DNA from 4 places in the Brevibacterium sp. GP-SGM9 genome. Region 3 is predicted to be linked to each of the others. Evidence: riboswitches for the same ligand, from Rfam matches in the RefSeq annotation. Region 3 holds a riboswitch; each other region holds the start of a gene.

Region 1 (4,667 bases), 710 kb from region 3:
CGACCGATGACTTCTCCCGTCCGGGCCGGATGTGGTGGTCGGTGCCCGAGGGCGTCACCGAGTTCGCCACCTGGCAGGAGAAGACGACGGTCTACCACGAGGGGGTGCCCGGCCATCACCTGCAGGTCGGTCAGGCCACCTATGTCTCCGACACCCTCAATCGTTGGCGGCGGCTGATGTGCTGGGTGTCCGGGCACGGCGAGGGCTGGGCGCTGTATGCGGAGAAGCTCATGGCCGATCTCGGATTCATGGACGAACCCGGCGACTACCTCGGCATGCTCGACTCGCAGCGGCTGCGGGCGGCCAGGGTCGTCCTCGACATCGGCTTCCACCTCGGCCTCGAGGCTCCGGCCAGCCTCGGCGGTGGGATCTGGAACCGGGAGAAGGCCTGGCAGTTCCTCACCGACAACGTCGCCATGGACCGTTCCTTCCTCGCCTTCGAACTCGACCGCTACCTCGGGTGGCCGGGCCAGGCCCCGAGCTACAAGATCGGTCAGCGCCTGTGGGAGCAGTTCCGCGATGAGGCGAAGGCCGAAGCCGGTGCCGACTTCGATCTCAAGGCCTTCCACACGAAGGCCCTCAACCTCGGCTCGGTCGGCCTCGACACGCTCGGTCGGGCGATCAGGCGCTGAGCCCGAGGAGCCTGGCAGTCACCGCCGAGCCCGGCAATTACCGAGGTGACCCCGGGGCCCGGCACAGTCGGTGCCGGGTCACTCGCCGAGGTGGTCGCGTAGCGTCGACCCGGTGTAGTCGCGCCGGAAGCGGCCACGGTCCTGGAGGATCGGGACGACGAGATCGACCAAGTCCTCGAGGCTGCCCGGCAGTGCCGGCGGCATGAGGTTGAAGCCGTCGGCCGCTCCCCGGTCGATCCACCGCAGAATCTCATCGGCGATGTGCTCCGGAGTGCCGATGAAGGTGGCGTGTCCCCCACCGGCGGCGAGGTAGCCGAGAAGTTCGCGCACCGTCGGCCGGGTGGTCTCGATGATCCGCAGCACCGTGGCGTAGCGTCCCTGCGGACCGGTGAACTCCTCGAGTGGGGGCAGTTCCGGGACGGGACCGTCGAGGTCCCAGTCGGAGGTGCCCTGCCCGGTGAAGTAGGCCAGCTGGCGCAACGAGTCCGCGACGGGCAGCAGGTCGTTGAGTTCGGCCTAGAGCTCCCTGGCCCCTGCCTCGCTCGGTGCCACATAGGTGACGAGCCCGGGCATGACCGTGACCGAGTCGGGGTCGCGTCCGGCGGTCGCGGCACGGGCGAGGACGTCCTGCCTGTATTCGAGTGCCTGTTCGAAGTCCCAGGCGACCGCGTAGACGCCGTCGGCGAACCGGGCCGCCAGGTCCCGGCCCGGCGCGGAGGCGCCGGCTTGGAAGATCACCGGTCGGCCCTGCGGGGTCGAGGGGATGTTGAGCGGGCCCGCCACAGAGAAGTGATCGCCTGAGTGGTCGATCGACTGCAGTCGATCGACTGCAGTCGAGATTCGTCGACATAGTCACCGTCGCGATCGGCGAGGATCGCCTCGGCCGGCCACGAGTCCCAGAGCCTGAGCATCACCGAGGTGAATTCCTCGGCCCGAGCGTAGCGCTGCGCATGCGCGGGCAGTCCGTCCATGCCGTGGTTGCGTGCCTCGGCGTCGGTCGTCGAGGTCACGATGTTGACCCCGGCCCGGCCACCGGAGATGTGGTCGAGGCCGGCGAGGATCCGCGCCGCGTGGAACGAATCCCAGAAGCTCGCCGAGATCGTGCTCACCAGTCCGATATGCGCCGTCGCTCGGGACAGTACGGTCAGGGTGGTCAGCGGTTCGAGAAGCCACCGCGGGCCGTTCGCCAGGCCCGGGACTCCGGCCGACTGTCCGTCGGCGAGGAAGAAGGCGTCGAACCGTCCGCGTTCGGCGATCCGAGCCAGTTCCTCCCAGTAGGTGATGTCGCCGAGGCGCTCGACCGTCGAATCCTCGGCCCGCCAGGCCGCCGAATGGTGTCCGCAGCCGTGGGCGAAAAGATTGAGATGGACCGGACGATGCGGCGTCGGGTCGTGGGGCGTCTGGTCGTGAGACATCCGTTCTTCACCAGTCCTCCGTCGACGACGAGATTCTGACCGGTGATCCCCCGCGACCAGGGTGAGGCGAAGATGAGTGCGGAGTCGGCGAATTCCTCCGGGGTGGTCACCCGCTGCAGCGGGGTACCGGCGGCGATTCCGTCGAAGACCTCTGCGGGTGTCGCGGCGCTGGCGTCCGTGGTGCGCAGCAGGCCGCCGCTGAGCATATTCACCCGCACCTGCCTGGGCCCGAGGTCGGCGGCGAAGGTTCTCGTCAGCGACAGCAGCGCCGCCTTCGCCGCAGTGTAGTCGTGGTAGGGCATGACCGGGTTCTGGAACAGGTTGGTGCCGATGTTGATGATCCGGCCCGATCCGGCCTGTGCGAATCCGGCCAATGCGGCCTGGGTGGTGTTCGTCGCCGCTCCGACGGCACCGTGGAACTGTGCCGTCAGCGCTTCGACGGTGATCTCCTCGGCGTGGGGTCGGGCATCGCCGTTGAAGGAGAAATCGATGAGTGCGTTGTTGACCACCGTGGTGATCGGAGCCGCGAAATGCGCAGCCGCCTCGGCGAACAGGGCGTCGACCTGTGACCGATCACGAACGTCGGCGCGGATCGCGACGGCCCGGTCGGGATGCTCGGCGGCGAGCCGGCGAGCGGAGTCTTCACTGGTGAGGTAGTTGATGACGACCTTGGCGCCCTCGCGGAGGAAAGCCCTGGTGAGGCTGAGTCCGAGCCCGCGGGCGCCCCCGGTGATGAGGACGATCTGCTCGTTGATCGGCGGGTTGCTCGTGGTCTGGTCGGTGGTCTCGCTCATGTGCGTTTCCTTATGCTCATGGCGAAGGAACGCCGTACGGGTCGACGGATGGACGATCACCGAGGGGTCACCTCGGTGACGGTGCGCAGTCGATCCTGCGGACAATCCCTTCGCCGGTACTAACCGGATCAGGTTCGACGGGTGTTCTCTCAGCCCTCGCTCGGGGCACCCCGTGTCACTGCCTGCGACCATAGCACGAGCCTGCACCACCGCGAACCGCAATCTCGCGGTCGAATCCTGCCTTCGAATCAGCCGCCTTCGATTCCCGTCCAAGCAGGACCGACAATGAGAGAATGACCAGGTGAAGAACAATGACACTCCACGCTCAGAGACAGTGCGGGTCACCGATGCCCTGCGCAATGAGATCATCGACGGAGTCAGGAATCCCGGAGACCGACTCGTCGAGAGGAACCTCGCGGCCGAACTCGGAGTCTCCCGCGTCCCGGTGCGCGAAGCGCTCAAACAGCTTGCCGCCGAGGGGCTGGTGACGAACAGACCCAACACCTGGTCGACTGTCCGCGACTTCTCCCCCAGCGACATCGCCGATCTCAACGAGGTGCGCACGGTCTTCGACACCCTGTCCTTCGAACTCGCCGCGCAGCGCCACACCCGCGACGGACTCGCGCGCTTGGAAGCGACGATGCAGAAGGGGCAGGAGCTGTCTCGGGCCGGGGATGCCGTCGGCGCTCATCGCTGTGCTGCCGAGTTCCATGCGATCGTCACTGAGCTCTCGGGCAATCAGCTCCTCGTCGAGATCGGCGAGCTGCTCGATTCCCGCATGCGCTGGCAGCTGAGTCAGCATGATGACCTCGATTTCGTCGCCACCGAGCACGCCGAACTCTACGAAGCCATCGCCCGCCGGGACCAGAGCAGGGCCCGCGAGCTGGCGATTCGGCACCTGGGCACCAGCCAGGAGCAGCACGACAAGCACAAGGAGCGTCTGGCCAATTCGCCTGGCGGCGACGATGCCGAGGAATCACCCGGTCCGAACTGAGTTCCGGGGCCGCGGCAAACTCAGAGCTCTTGCGCTGCGGGTACTTCAGTCCGCTTCGTGCGCGGAGACGGCTGCGTTCTCACCCAGAGGCCAGCCGCGCATCTGCTTCGGCCTGGCCGGCGCATAGGTGCGCACCTTCGAGGTCGACAGGCCGAGGCCGACAAGTGATTCGGCGAGTCTGACTGCGGCCGTGACTCCGTCGACGACCGGGACCTGGCACCGGTCGACGATCGAGTTCGCGAGCTCCGCCATTCCCCCGCAGCCGAGAACGATGACCTCTGCACGATCACGCTCGACCGCCTCGGCGGCCTGCTCCGTGATCGCGGCGACGGCACGTTCGGGCTCGTTCTCCAACTCGAGCACGGCCATCCCGGAGGCCCGCACCGAGGCGCAGTGGGTGTGCAGTCCGGCCAGGAGCAGCCGATCCTCGATCAGCGGCACGGTGCGATCGAGGGTGGTCACGACCGAGAAGCGACGGCCGAGGAACATCGCCAGGCCCGCTCCCGCCTCGGTGATGTCGATGACCGGAACGTCGAGGAGTTCCTGCAGGCCTTCCCTGCCGTGCTCGCCGTAGCCGGCTTGGATCACGGCATCGAAGTCGCCTTGGTGCTTGAGCACGGCGTCCATCACCCCGAGCGCGGCGAGATGGCTCTCGACGTTGCCCTCACAGGACTCGGCTCCGAACGTCGGGGTCACCCCGATGATCTCTGTGCCCGCCGAGGCGGCCGACCGGGCCGCTGCGGCGATGCCTTCGGTCATCGATTCGGTGGTGTTGACGTTGACGACGAGGATCTTCACTGAGGTCTCCTGGGGTGCGGGTCGATTGAGGTGC
Region 2 (4,667 bases), 350 kb from region 3:
GGCGTCCGATCACGACGACGGTGTCGACGTGGTCGAGCCACAGGCTCACCCGGTGTTCGACGATGAGCATCGTCGCCGAGGTGGCCGCCTGGGTGGCGAGAATCGCGTCCCGGACCGCTTCCGCGGAGTCCGGGTCGATGTTCGCGGTGGGTTCATCGAGGACGATGACCTCGGGAGACATGGCGTGGATCCCGGCCAGGGCCAGACGCTGCTTCTGGCCGCCGGAGAGTGCCGCGGTCGGGTGATTCGCCGGCAGTTCGAGGCCCATTGCCGCCAGTGAGCTCGGGATGCGCGACTCGATGGTCGCGGCGGGCAGGCTCAGGTTCTCCATTCCGAAGGCGACATCGTCGCCGACCCGGGAGAAGATCACCTGCGAATCGGGGTCCTGGAGGACCAGCCCGGTGCCGCCTCGGCGAGGATCCGGTGCGGCGTCTCCGACGAGCAGCTCACCGGTCGACTCTCCCGACTCAGCCGGCAGGACGCCGGCGATCGCATGCAGAAGCGTGGTCTTGCCTGCCCCGGACGGGCCGAGCAGGAGGATCTTCTCACCGGCGGCGATGTCGAGATCGAGGGGGCCGACGGCGGCTCGTTCGCGGTCGGCATGGGTCCACGAGTAGCCGTGCGCCGTGATCGGCAGGGACATCAGCGGATGCGGCCGGAGGCGAAGGAGCTCAGCGCCCCGGTGCGGGCGATCGCCCGGTAGGCGTACCAGGCGCCGATGCCGGAGATCACGGCACCGGAGACGATCGCGCACACGGCGTAGGCGATCTGGAAGCTCGGCTGCCATTCGGCGTTGTACATGATGTTCTCGCTCACGGACATGAAGGCCCCGGCCATGAGGCCGGAGAGTGTGGTGATCCACAGTGAGAACCGGCGGTAGCCGAAGGCCGCGAAGATGATTTCGGCGCCGAGGCCCTGGATCAGCCCGGACAGCAGCACGGTGGCCCCGAAGTGCGAACCGAGGACGGCTTCGACGACGGCGGCGATGAGTTCGCAGAGCAGGGCGGCACCGGGTTTGCGGATGATGGCTCCGGCCAGGGGTCCGGCGAGGACCCAGAGTCCGGCGATCAGTCCGATCGAGGGTGGGAAGGCCTGGAAGCCGAGTTCGAGGACCTTCCAGCTCAGGGCCAGCACCCAGAAGATCAGTCCGACGGCGATGCCGAGGACGGCTGTGGTGACGTAGTCGACGACCCGCCACTTCTTCGTCTTCGGTGCCTGGGTGTGTGCGGGTGCGGTCTTCGCAGCGGGTTCCGGTGCGGTCGTTTTCGGCATTGTGCCTCCTCAGATCAAGGAGGGGTAGAAGAGTCTCGACTTCCTTCGGCGGTGCTAACCGCATCAGGTTCGAGGGTCTGCAGCTTCATCTGCACTCTCAGCGCCCCTCGCGGCGCTCCCCTGTCGTAGCCACCACTGTACAACAGGGTCTGGGTTCGGCCGAGCCGTTCTCATCATGGAGCGTTCACCTGCCGTTTCAGGCAGGGACGTATGCCGCAGACTCTTCTGTTACTACTGCTCGGTAGGAATGGTCTGGTGAAAACTCAGCTTCTCATCAGGTCCCTCAGCTCCGCGTCGGTTCTCGCACTTCTCACCGCGTTCGTCGCCGCTCTCGTTCCGGCTCACGCCGAGGTGGTCGAGGACTCGACGATCACCGATCCTGTTCTGCAGGTCGGTGCGGATGAGTTCTCCCGCAATCTGTCGTGGATGAGCGAGAGCTCGGATGGGGGAGAGGTTCGGTGGGTGAAGGTCTCCGAGCTCGAGGGCGAAGAGCTGCCCGAAGACGCCGACAGCGCTGAGACCTCCGATTCCGGTCGCTCGTCCGATCTCAAGCGACATTACAACCATGCGAGCATGACCGGTCTGGAAGCGGGCACCGAGTACGCCTACCAGGTTGGCAGCGAAGAAGATGGGTTCACGTCGGTGGAGACCTTCACCACCGGCACGCCGGGCGGGGACAGCGAGTTCCTGGTCTTCGGTGATCCGCAGGTCGGCTCCGGCAGCGGTGAGCCCGATGATGCGACCGGTTGGGCTCGGACGCTGAGTTCGGGTCTGACCACGGCCGAGGCGCCGCGCTTCTTCTATTCGCTCGGTGATCAGGTGAACTCGGCGGGCGATCAGGACGAGTACGCACAGTATCTCGCTCCGGAGGCGACCCGGACCGTGCCCCAGGCGACGACGATCGGCAACCACGATGTCGGCTCGAAGTCATACGAGCAGCACTTCAACCGACCGAACGTCAGCCAGGATCACGGGGGAGACGGACTGATCACCTCCGGCGGCGACTACTGGTTCATCGACTCCGGCGTGTTGTTCATCAACATCAACTCGAACAATCTCGACACGGATGAGCATGCCGAGTTCATCGACGAGGTTGTGGCTGAGCACGGTGACGAGGCCCGGTGGAAGGTCCTCGGATTCCACCACTCGATCTATTCGACTGCGACGCACAACGATGATCTCGATGTGAAGAAGCTGCGCAAGGCGATTCCGCCGGTCGCCGCTCGCAATGACATCGACCTGGTCGTCTCGGGGCACGATCACATCTATAACCGGACCTTCCTCATGGATTCCGAGGGGCAGCCGGTCGAAGGATCCGATGACGGCCGCGAGCAGGAGAAGGACGAAGGGCAGACCCTCTATCTAACGCTGACTTCGTCCTCGGGGTCGAAGTTCTACGACTACGTGCCCGGTCTCGACTGGGAGGCCAAGAGCGTCCACAACGACGTTCCCGCGTTCACTAGGATGCGGGTCTCCGACGATGCACTGCGGGCGACGACCTACGAGGTGCCGTCAGGAGCCGACGGACAGGTCTCGGCTCAGGCCGCCTCCGAGCAGATCGACGACGTCGAGCTCACTCGAGCCGGCGACGAGGACCCTGATCCCGGTGCGAACGCCGAGGCGGACGCCGATGGTGCCGAGGCGGACGGTGCAGGAGCGGAGGCAGACGCCGGATCCGAAGGCGCTGAAGGGGGCACGGACGCGGGTTCCGAGGCGAATGCTGCCGAAGCGGACACCGATACTGGTTCTGAAGCGGATTCCGACGCTGGCGCCCGAGCGGATGCGGGCGCCGACGGCACCGAAGCTGACTCAGGCGGCACCGAAGCAACGGCAGATGAAAGCGCTGAGGCCGGCGCGGGCGAAGAAGCAGGCTCCGACGGGGGAGAAGGTGACCCGGGCGCGGAGGCGGAATCCGACGCTGCCGGAGCGGAGTCCGACTCGGACTCCCACGACGCCGGTGCCGGTAGCACAGACCCGGTCGGCGGCGACCTGCCCCGGACCGGCGGTGAGATGGGACTGCCGGTCGCCATCGGCGCCGCCGCCGTTCTCCTCGGTGCCGGACTGGTGCTCCTCGCCAGACGTCGCCGTCGCGCTTGCAGTCACTGAGCCCTCCGCTCGCAAAGCGAGCGACACCCGCTCAGTTGGGATCGACACCAGCTCAGCTGGGAACGATCATCACCGGGCCTGCGGCATGATTGAGGACTCCGCGGGAGACGGAGCCAAGCAGCGCCGACTTCACGGCTCCGCGACCGCGTGTGCCCAGCACCGTGAGTTGGGCACGGCCGGTGGTCTCGACGATCGTCGACTTCGGATCGCCCACCGGCACCGAGGTGGTGATCGGCAGCTCGGGGAACTGAGCCTGCAGCCCCTCGGCCTCCGTGCCCAGGGCAGTCTCAAGCTGCTTCTGGCGACGCCCGGTGACCTCGGAGCTGAGTTCGAGGTCGGGGTACCAGTACAGCCATTCCTCGCCCGCGGGAAGAATGCAGATGATCTCGAGCCCGGTGCGCCGAAGCGAGGCCTCCTGGGCCGCGGTGAACATCGCGACCCGGCCGGCCTCCGAGCCGTCCACGGCCATAGCGACGGGACCGGACTCCTGCCCTGCAGCCGGCGAGTGCTCTCCGGAGCCTGAGTGCCGGGGCACGACGATCGTCGGGCAGTGCGCATGGGCGGGCAGGGCGGTGGAGACCGAGCCGAGTATCCGACCCATGAAACCGCCGCGGCCGCGGGCGCCGACGACGGCGACATCGGCACTGGTGCTGAGGGAGATGAGGACACCGGCGGCATCGCCGGGCGCGGTGCGGAAGCTCTTCGGGCCCTCGTGATCGCGGAGCAGTTCGACCGCCTCGGCGAGGGTCCTCTCCGCTGCCCGCTCGGCGACCTCGGCCTCATTCTCGGGCGGCATGGAGGCCATGTTCGCATAGACGGGGACCGGTTCCGTATACGACGTGACGACGGTCAGAGGGACATTGCGTCGGGTCGATTCCGCAGCGCCGTGGCGAACGGCCAGGGCCGACAGCTCGGAACCGTCGAAGCCGACGAGGACTCCCAGTGAATGCTCCAGCGACGCCTCGGATGCACGGGAATCGGTGGCACGGGCATCTGTGGGGCGAGAATCGGTGGGACGGGGTGCGGCAGTCATGATGGACCTCTCCATCGGGGCCTGACCAACCCTGAGACCGACGACGGCCCCGAAAACCAACTCCGTCGGCATCAGGGCCAGTCTATCAAAGGACTTCTACGTCTTGTAGAAAAATTTCCGGCTCAGGTTGCTCCGGCGAGCTCGACCCTTCAGATCGGGAAGCCCAGATGCGCGAGGGCGACTCGCAGGACGTGCTCTTGGCCGTGGCAGAGCTCGGAGACGATGTCCTCTCGCTGCGTCTCCTCCGGAGTCAGCC
Region 3 (4,667 bases):
GCTTGTGTTCAATTTCTGGTCCGGTGGGAAACATTCTTCTTCTTGTCGATGACAATCGTCACCAGCCCCAGAAGCAGGAGTCCTGAAACGGAACTGATCCAGGCACCAGCAGAGCCGAAGAACGCTGAAACGGCACCAAAGGCCACGAGGACTGCGGACAACGTCAGATACACGTGTCGGCGGCCTCTGAATCGTTCGTCCGTGCCCTCACCAGACGCGAGCACCAGAGCTATCAGCGCGCTCAGCACCAGCGGGGCGAACTGGGTGATCGGGACGACTCCTTCGATGACCGGCATGATGACACCGCACGTCAGATAGGCGCAGTTGGCGGCAAACAGCAGCACCATCCCGGCTCGATACTTCGTCTGTTTCACTTGCACCTACTTCCGTCGTCCGTTTGCCCTTCTCCCCGACGTCAAGAGCCTGGCTCAGGCCGGAGGAATCACCACCATTCCAGGGTTTCCCCGGACCGGTGGGGATGTCGTTCCACGCGTTACCGACCAAGTCAGAGCAGAGGCCGCCGCAACCGTTGAGTGTTCCCGATGGCAGTTCAGCTCAGCCGTGGAGTATCGAGATCGGCGTTGTCGATGAACCAAGTGGCGCGTTCCCACGGTGCTGCCTCGGCGAAGTAGAGCCGCTGCCCGCCGACGTAGCGGTGGCTCGCCTCGGATTCCGGATCTGAATCGCCGAGGTGGGGAAAGCGTTGGTTTCCCCTCGGCACGGACACTTCGAAGGGAACCTTGACCCAGATGCTCGCATCCCAGATCTCGCGCAGTTCGGGACGGTGGAGGAAGATGCCGTCGACGAGGAGGACACAGTCCTCAGGCAGGTCGAGCACCTCCGGCGACACCGGTTGATCCGCATCGACGTCCCAGACCGCCGGAGTGATCACCGCTCCCCGGCGGAACGGTGCCACCACCACGCGTTCAAAGGCTGCGTAGTCATAGGAGTCGCGGTAGAAGGACTCGGGGCCTCGGCCCGCGGCATAGCGAACCGCTCGGGGGTGGTGGAAGCCATCGATGCTCACCGAGGCGACCGAACGAGCGCACGCGCCCTCTGCCGCCAACCTCACAAGCTCCTCGGCGAGGACCGTTTTGCCCGCACCGTCGAGACCATCGACGGCGACGATGGCGCGATGCCCCGGTCGCACTTCACGGATCGCTGTGAGCAGGCGGCGAAGAACTGCTCGACGCGCACTCTTCATACCGACCAGAGTAGCCGAGCCGCACCCTGCGGTCTCGGCAGCACTCGGCAGTCTCAGTGGGACTCGGCGGTCTCAGTGGGACTGTGTGAACGCCTCGGTGCCGGGCACCGCCTCGGCGAGTTCACCCTTGAGGAATTCTGCAATCCGATCCGCGGCAGCGATCCGGCCGGCCCCGCGTTCGGTGTCCTCGACGCTCGGGTTGTAGTTCGTGTTCGTGTTGATGTCGTAGACGACCTGTCGGCCATCGAGGGTCTCGATGAACTCGATGCCGGCGATGTCGATGCCCAGCTGACTCAACAGCGTCTCTAGCCTGCCGACGAGGGGAGTCTGCGCGGTGATCTCCTCCCGGCGGGTGAACGGATCGACCGCAGATGCCGATGTGCCGGGCACCGCGCACGCGTCGGCCGGGCAGAGTTCGAAGGATCCCGCGGAGACATCGACGCGCACGGCATAGTGCAACCGGCCGCCGATGAACTCGGCGCGGGTGATGAAGGGCTGCGCGGGCTGCAGGTACTCCTGCACGAGGGTGATCCCGTCGATCGGCTCACTGGACCCGCCGGGAGCGAAATCGCCTGCCGCGGCATCGAGCTCGGCATGAGAGTCGAAGCGACGCACACCGAGGCCTTTGCCGCCCTGATTGTGCTTCGTGATGAATGGGGGAGTGAAGTCCTGTGCCGCCGCGGCGAGTCCGGTGCCGCCGAAGACCGCCGAGGTGCGAGGTGCGTCGAATCCGTGCGCGACCAACTCCTGGTGCTGGCGGACCTTGCTGACCTCGAGCTCGTAGACATGCGACGCATTGATCACCGTGCGCCCCGCCGCCTCGAGCCACGCGAGCACGGCACGTCCGTACTCCTTGACATGGGAATCCGTGCGGGTATGAGCTGACGCCGAGAGCCGGGACCAGAACAGACCCTGAGGCGGCTCCGCCGTGAGGTCGATCTGAGCCTCAGGCAGAAGCCATTCGACATAGTCGACGCCGAGACGCTCGAGTGCCTGCGCAAACGGGGCGATCCATTCGGGATTGTCATGGATGATGTAGACCGCGGGACCGTCCGCGACGGGAAGCAGCTGTGTGCTCATCGGTGATACCTCGCATCCTCCAGCGGCAGTGTCGGGTGACTGAGTACACCCGCACCTCTGATCTGTTCAACAATCTTAGTCCGGGTGGTCTTATCCATGCGAGGGAAACAGAATATGGACCGAGTGCGCCGGGGTCACGAAACGTCGTTGACCGCGTACGCCTCATCGAAGAACGCCAACTCCAGATCGACCGCCCGTTGCCAGATCCGTGCCAGTCTGTCTTGCGCCGCCACGGACTCCGAGTCATCACCGGTGGGAAACACGCGGTCGAGCTCATCGACGAGGAACTGCACCCAGGCGCGGAAGTCCGTCCCGCGGTGCAGTTCGATCCACCCGGCGTGGACGTCTCGTTCCGGCAGCGGATCCGAACGCTCACCCCAGTCGAGGTAGAGCCACTCGGCGATGACGAGGACGACAAGCAGATCCGGGTACGAAGCCGAGTCGACGACCTCGTCCATCAAGTCGCTGAACCCTGCGGTCGGGACGGTCAGCTCGGGATCAGCGTAGGCGGATTCGCCGACTCCCACCTCGGCGAAGGCGCGGACGAAGTACGAATCCTCATCGGCCACGAGGATTCCGAGCTGCTTGGCGAACCGCAGCTTCGGCGTCAACTCGTCGGCGTGGGCGACGCAGGCGCCGAGCATGGACAGGAACGATTCGAAGAACTGATAGTCCTGGATCAGGTACGTGCTCATCACGGCGTCATCGACGGTCCGCGCGAACAATTCGGTGACGAACCTGTGTCCGACAGCGGCGTCCCACGCCTCTGCGGACCGGGCTCTCAGGGCGGTCACGGGTCCGCCTTCGTTCAGCTCAATAGTGGTCATTGCCGTGTCCTCACTTCCTCCGCCGGTGCTCACCGGATCAGGTTCAAAGGGTCTGCTCTTCGCACTCTCAGCGCCGCTTCTCGGCGCTCCCCTGGGGTGATTCGAGCCTAACACCAGCGCCTTCGCTCAGGGTCTCTTCTCTGCGTCAGTGCCGCGGCGTAGACTCGCATCATGGCTATCGCAAAGCAGCCCGTGGTCGTTCTCGACGCTCCTGATGCAGGCGAACTCGCCAAGTTCTACGGCGAACTCCTCGACTGGACTGTCAACGTCGATGAGGACGGAACCTGGGCAGAGATCACATCCGACTCCTGGCCGCCGATCTGCTTCCAGCAGGTCGAGGACTATCACGCCCCCAGCTGGCCCAGTCAGGCGCACCCGCAGCAGATGCACATCGACGTCATGGTCGATGACCTCGACGTCGCCGAGGCGGCTGTGACTGAACTCGGGGCAGGAAAGGCGGCCGACCAGCCGGGGGAGACCTTCCGCGTCTTCCTCGACCCAGCCGGACACCCGTTCTGCCTGTGCCAGAACTGATGAACTGAGCCGTCGGGGGCCTAGCTCGCCCGGAGGGCCGGTGCCGACGACCCAGATGCTCGCGCCCGGACCTCAGGCGTGCTCGGCCTCGCTGTTGAGCTCCTCGGCGAGGTCCTTCGCCTCCTCCTTCGACGCTGCCGACGGGGTCGAACCCCACAGGGGACGACGATTGCTCTCCGGCACGAAGTGGATGGCGATAAGTCCGACGACTCCGGCCGCCACCAGGTAGACCGCCGGCCACATGAGGAACCCGGTCGCATTGATCAGCGTCGTCATGACGAACGAAGTGGTGCCGCCGAACAGCGAGATCGAGACATTGAACGCGATCGCCAGGGCACCGGCGCGAACCATCGTCGGGAACAGCGACGGCAGAGTCGAGGGCATCGTCGCGCTGAAGCAGATGAGGCTCAGACCCATCACTAGCAGCCCGAGGAAGACGACGACGTCATTGTGACCGCGGATGAGCCACAGGGAGGGGAACGAGAGCACGATGAGCGCAATCGAACCTGTTCTCACCACGGCCTTGCGTCCGACCTTGTCCGAGACCCGTCCGATGATCGGAATGAGACCCAGGCAGGCGGCCATGACGAGGATCTGCAGGATCTGCGAGGTCAGTTCGGAGACCCCGCCGCTGCCCTGGATGTCCTCGACCATCGGGAAATAGAGCGGCATGAACGAGGTGAGCATGTAGTTCGTGACGTTCCAGGCCAGGACCAGTCCGCAGCAGGCGAGCAGGTTCGGCCACAGGGCGAAGATCTTCTTGAACTCGCCCTTGGCATGATTCTTCTGCTCCTCCTGCTCCGACAGCCTCTCCATCTCCTTGTAGGCGGGAGTGTCGGCGAGCTTCGTGCGCAGGTAGACGCCGATGAAGCCGAGCGGCAGGGCGACGAAGAACGGAATCCTCCATCCCCAGGATTCGAGGAATTCCGGGGTGGACGCGGCCTGGATGATCGTGGCGAACAGAGCGCCGAGGACATAGCCGGTGAACGTGCCGACTTCGAGCAGGCTGCCGAGGAACCCGC
Region 4 (4,667 bases), 1.8 Mb from region 3:
GTCCTCGACGGTCGCCTATATTGCGATCCTCGCACTCGGCATCAACCTCATCCTGCTCCTCGGTGAGATCGACCTCTCGCTCGCCCAACTCGGTGGTCTGGCGGCCTCGCTGCTCGGCGTGCTCGTGGTCAGGCAGGGCGTTCCGCCGATCTTGGCGCTGATCATCATGCTGCTGCTCGGCCTGGTCGTCGGCGCCATCCAAGGCTGGTTCTTCGCCGTCATCGGCATTCCGGCCTTCGTCGTCACCCTGGCCGGTCTGCTCGCCTTCACCGGGCTGACGCTGACCACCCTGGGAACGCAGAAGAACCTGTCGATGTCGGACACCTTCGCCTTCGACTTCGCGAACTTCTACTTCCCCGCAGTCTGGGCCTATGTCTTCGGTGCGGTGGCGATCATCGGCTTCGGCGCCGGGATCATCTACTCGAAGCTGCGACGGCACAGTGAGGGCCTCGAAGCCCCGAGCTGGACCTCGGTGACGGTGCGGATCGTCCTGCTGTTCGCGATCGTCTTCGGCTTCCTCGTCCTCATCAATCAGGACTTCGGTCTGGCGATGCCGTTCCTGCTCATGATCGTCATCGCCATCGTCATCGATCTGGTGCTGCGCAAGACCCGCTACGGTCGGTCGATCTATGCCGTGGGCGGCAAGGTCGAGGCCGCCAGGCGTGCCGGCATCCGGGTGACCTGGGTGCGGATCAGCGTGTTCATGGCGGCCGGAACTCTTGCCGCGCTCTTCGGCTTCATCAAGGCCGGGGTGACGACGAACGCCGGATCGACGCTCGTGCCGACCCAGGACCTGCTCAATGCGATCGCCTCGGCGGTCATCGGCGGCACCTCGCTCTTCGGCGGTCGCGGAACGGCGTGGGCGGCCGTGCTCGGTGCCTTGGTCGTCGGGTCGATCAACAACGGTCTCTATCTCATCGGCTTCAACTCCGATGCGCAGCAGATCATCACCGCACTCGTGCTGTTGGCCGCCGTGGTCATCGACGCGCTCAGCCGTCGCGGCCAACGCTACGTGGGCAGGGGGTAGCCGAACGAGCGCGCACCTGAGCGTCGAGGGCAGACTTTCTGAAGTCTGCCCTCGACGCTCAGCTCTGCTTTCGACGAGTTCACTGCGAGAGGAATCGCCACGCTGGGAGCGACTGATAGAGTCGAGGGCAATGACATGGGGTGCCTCATGAGGATCCGCAGCCGCGGATTTCGATGAGGCTGAGAGAACACCCATCGAACCTGATCTGGGCCATACTAGCGAAGGGATCGTCATGGTTGACTTCGACCTGCGTTCTGAATTCGGGAGCCTCGGCGACCTGCCGGGAAGTCTCCGTTCCGCACACGAGCGACTGCGTGCCGGCAACCCGCTCATCCAATGCATCACGAACACCGTGGTGCAGCAGTTCAGTGCCAATGTGCTCCTGGCGATCGGCGCCTCCCCGGCGATGCTCGACCACGACGCCGATGCCGCACAGTTCACCCGCGTCTCCAGCGGACTCCTCGTCAACTTCGGCACGGCCACGAACCAGCAGTTCCTCGCCGCCGACGCCGCCACCGAAGCGGCTCTCGACGACGGCACACCGTGGGTGCTCGATCCCGTGAGCATCGGGGCCGTGGACTTCCGCACCACTCGCATCCACCGGGCTGCGAAGTCGGGCCCCACCGCGATCCGCGGCAACGCCTCGGAGATCGCGGCTCTGGCCGGCGCCGGAGCGGGCGGCCGGGGAGTCGAATCCACCGACGAGGTGGATGCGGTGGTCCCGGCCGCCGCGGAACTCGCGCGCTCGACCGGAGCCGTGGTCGCGGTCTCCGGGCCCAGGGATGCGGTCGTCGCCCATATCGACGGTGTCGACCATGTCGCCCGGATCGCCGGCGGACACGACTTCATGCCGCTGGTCATCGGCACCGGGTGTTCGCTCGGGGCGGTCACCGCGGCCTACCTCGCCGGTGTCGAGAAGGCCGGTGCCGGCCAGGCCGATGCCGCAGCGAAGTTCACTGCCGTGATCGCCGCCCATGCCCATTTCAAGGTCGCCGGGCAGGCCGCGGCGGTCGGGGCGAACGGGCCCGGCAGCTACTCGGTGAACTTCCTCGACGCTCTCTATGCGACGACGGCTGAGCAGATCGCCGAGGCTGCTGTCGAGATCGGGACCGTGGCCCCAGATTCCGCCGGAACCGCAGCCGAGTCCGAGGCCGCAGACGCTGCCGGAACCGCAGCCGACCGAGGACCGCAGTCATGAGCGTGACCTCGAGCAAGTCCGCGGCCACCGACCGTCTGACGGGCATCGACACCCGTCTCTACCTCGTCACCGACTCCGCCCAGTGCCGCGAGGCCGGTCGCAGCGTCGCCGAGACCGTGCGCGCCGCCGTCGCCGGGGGAGTCGGCATCGTCCAGGTCCGTGATAAGGACATCGACGACACCGCGTTCGAGTCCCTGACCCGGGAGGTCATCGGTGCCGTCGCCGAGGCGGTGGCCGGGACCGACCGGCAGGTACCCGTCTTCCTCAACGACCGAGTGGCCGTGGCCGAGCGTCTCATCGCCGAGGGCGAGGACGTCCACATCCACGTCGGCCAGTCCGACACTTCCGTGACCGAGGTCCGCAGACGACTCGGCCCCGCACCGCTCATCGGACTGTCCGCGGCGAACGCGGCCGAATTCGCCGCGGCCCGGGAGACGGGCGTCGTCGACCTCGTCGGCATCGGCCCGGTCTACGATACGACGACGAAATCCGACGCACCGGATGGGATCGGGCCCGACCGCCTCGGCGAATTGGCCGGACTGGCGGGTCTGCCGGCGGTCGCCATCGGCGGCATCAGCACCGAGCGTGCGGGTGAGCTGCGGGGACGGGGGCTGATCGGGATCTGCGTGGTCTCGGCGATCTGCCGGGCTGCGGATCCGGAGGCGGCGGCTGCGGCACTGCTGGGGGAATTCGGCGACGGTTCCGGCGCGCAGGAGGATCCGGTATGAGCACCCGGCCGCCCATCGCCCTGTCGATTGCGGGCACCGATCCCAGCGGGGGAGCGGGCATCCATGCAGACCTCAAGACCTTCACCGCGCGTGGGGTGCTCGGGACCACCGCGATCACCGCGCTCGTCGCGCAGAACACGCACGGGGTCTCCCGGGTCTATCCGATCGACGACGATTTCGTCTCCGATCAGCTCGACAGCGTGCTGGGTGATATGCCCGTCGACGCCACGAAATCCGGGATGCTCAGCACCCGTTCGCTCGTCGAGCTCGTCGCCGAACGCGCCGGCCGCGGGGAGCTCGGCTTCTTCACCGTCGACCCGGTGATGGTCGCGACCTCCGGTCATCGGCTGCTCGACCTCGATGCCGTCGATGCCGTGCGCCATCGTCTTCTGCCCGTCGCCGATCTCATCACCCCGAACCTCCCCGAGGCGGCCCTGCTCCTCGGCGATGATGTGCCCGTGGCCGAGTCGCCGGCTCAGATGCTGAAGCAGGCCGAACAGCTCCTGGCTCGCGGCCCTCGGGCCGTGCTCCTCAAGGGCGGGCACGCCAGTGACGGGGACGTCGCCGATGTCCTCGTAAGTTCCGAGGGCGTGATCGCCGAGTTCTCCCACCCGCGGGTCGCGACGGCGAACACGCACGGCACCGGGTGCACGCTGTCCGCCGCGATCACCGCCGAGGTGGCCGTGCTCAGACGCGAACGCGCGGCCGACGAAGTCGGCGCCGAACTCCTGCGCGAGGCCGTGGAGAACGGGTTGGAGTACTTGGCCCGCGCCCTGCGTTCCGCCGCGGACTGGCAGGTCAGCCTCGACCCCGAGGGTGCGCATGGCCCCGTCGACCATCAGGTCGACATCGTCCGCAGATAGTTCGCCGACCCCGCCGGGCAGTTCGCGCAGCCGGCGCGGCAAAACAGACTCGCCGACCCCAGACCGATCCATTTGAGGAGAGACACATGACCACGGATTTCGCCGCAGGCCCGCTGACGACTCAGCTCTGGAACCACGTCAGGCCCATCGTCGAGCAGATCGAAGCGCTGCCCTTCCTCGAGCAGCTCGCCGCCGGCAGCCTCGACCCGGTGGCATTCACGAACTACATCAATCAGGACTCCCTCTACTTGGGCGGCTACGCGAAGGCGATGTCCTTCCTGGCCGCGAAGACCACGGATCGGGACGAATCCCGGTTCTGGGCCACCTCGGCGGCGGAGGCGATCACCGTCGAAGAGCAGATGCACGAGGAGCTCCTCGCCGATTCGCGCCTGGCCGCCGCACATGAGGACCTCACTCAGCGTGGCAGCAGGTTCAAGGCCTCACCGACCACACTGGGGTATGTGTCCTACCTCGTGGCCACCTCGGCGAGCCGATCCTACGGTGAGGGCGTGGCCGCGGTGCTCCCATGTTTCTGGGTGTACGCGCACATGGGAAAGGTGCTGGTTGCGCGGGCCGGGCAGATGAGCGAGGACCACCCGTACCGCACCTGGGTGCAGACCTACGACTCACCGGAATTCGACGAATCGACGAGGCAGGCCGTCGGCGTCCTCGAACAGGAACTCGACCGTGCTCCCGCCGAGGAGGCGGCCCGGATGCGGGCGGCCTTCGAGCAGGCCTGCGTCTACGAACTCCACTTCTGGGCCTCGGCACATGCCATGCAGGATTGGGACCCGGCGGTGTTCACACCGCAGAGCTGAGCACCGGCAGACACTCAAGGCTGAGCACCGGCA

What was found. Region 3 has a riboswitch for thiamine pyrophosphate ahead of ACH82I_RS07535 (TenA family protein). Riboswitches for the same ligand answer to the same signal wherever they lie in the genome.
Region 1: another riboswitch for thiamine pyrophosphate. It lies ahead of ACH82I_RS04225 (3-oxoacyl-ACP reductase); the one in region 3 lies ahead of ACH82I_RS07535 (TenA family protein).
Region 2: another riboswitch for thiamine pyrophosphate. It lies ahead of ACH82I_RS05945 (ECF transporter S component); the one in region 3 lies ahead of ACH82I_RS07535 (TenA family protein).
Region 4: another riboswitch for thiamine pyrophosphate. It lies ahead of thiM (hydroxyethylthiazole kinase); the one in region 3 lies ahead of ACH82I_RS07535 (TenA family protein).

The regions. Positions count from the first base shown of each region.
Region 1 covers NZ_CP178563.1:927,278-931,944, forward strand. The annotation lists gene ACH82I_RS04205 (DUF885 domain-containing protein) at 1-632, shown strand, start outside; gene ACH82I_RS04210 (hypothetical protein) at 711-1,112, opposite strand; gene ACH82I_RS04215 (LLM class flavin-dependent oxidoreductase) at 1,149-1,370, opposite strand; gene ACH82I_RS04220 (LLM class flavin-dependent oxidoreductase) at 1,367-2,047, opposite strand; partial or broken gene ACH82I_RS04225 (3-oxoacyl-ACP reductase) at 2,050-2,841, opposite strand; TPP riboswitch at 2,929-3,024, opposite strand; gene ACH82I_RS04230 (GntR family transcriptional regulator) at 3,143-3,835, shown strand; gene ACH82I_RS04235 (aspartate/glutamate racemase family protein) at 3,881-4,633, opposite strand.
Region 2 covers NZ_CP178563.1:1,291,544-1,296,210, reverse strand. The annotation lists gene ACH82I_RS05950 (ABC transporter ATP-binding protein) at 1-643, opposite strand, end outside; gene ACH82I_RS05945 (ECF transporter S component) at 643-1,272, opposite strand; TPP riboswitch at 1,296-1,404, opposite strand; gene ACH82I_RS05940 (metallophosphoesterase) at 1,528-3,378, shown strand; gene ACH82I_RS05935 (universal stress protein) at 3,431-4,411, opposite strand; gene ACH82I_RS05930 (DUF4916 domain-containing protein) at 4,561-4,667, opposite strand, start outside.
Region 3 covers NZ_CP178563.1:1,637,998-1,642,664, reverse strand. The annotation lists gene ACH82I_RS07550 (hypothetical protein) at 9-374, opposite strand; gene ACH82I_RS07545 (uridine kinase) at 551-1,204, opposite strand; gene ACH82I_RS07540 (ATP-grasp domain-containing protein) at 1,277-2,284, opposite strand; gene ACH82I_RS07535 (TenA family protein) at 2,419-3,111, opposite strand; TPP riboswitch at 3,108-3,214, opposite strand; gene ACH82I_RS07530 (VOC family protein) at 3,283-3,645, shown strand; gene ACH82I_RS07525 (MFS transporter) at 3,718-4,667, opposite strand, start outside.
Region 4 covers NZ_CP178563.1:3,471,774-3,476,440, forward strand. The annotation lists gene ACH82I_RS15535 (sugar ABC transporter permease) at 1-1,027, shown strand, start outside; TPP riboswitch at 1,154-1,272, shown strand; gene thiM (hydroxyethylthiazole kinase) at 1,260-2,225, shown strand; gene thiE (thiamine phosphate synthase) at 2,222-2,953, shown strand; gene thiD (bifunctional hydroxymethylpyrimidine kinase/phosphomethylpyrimidine kinase) at 2,950-3,816, shown strand; gene ACH82I_RS15555 (TenA family protein) at 3,903-4,634, shown strand.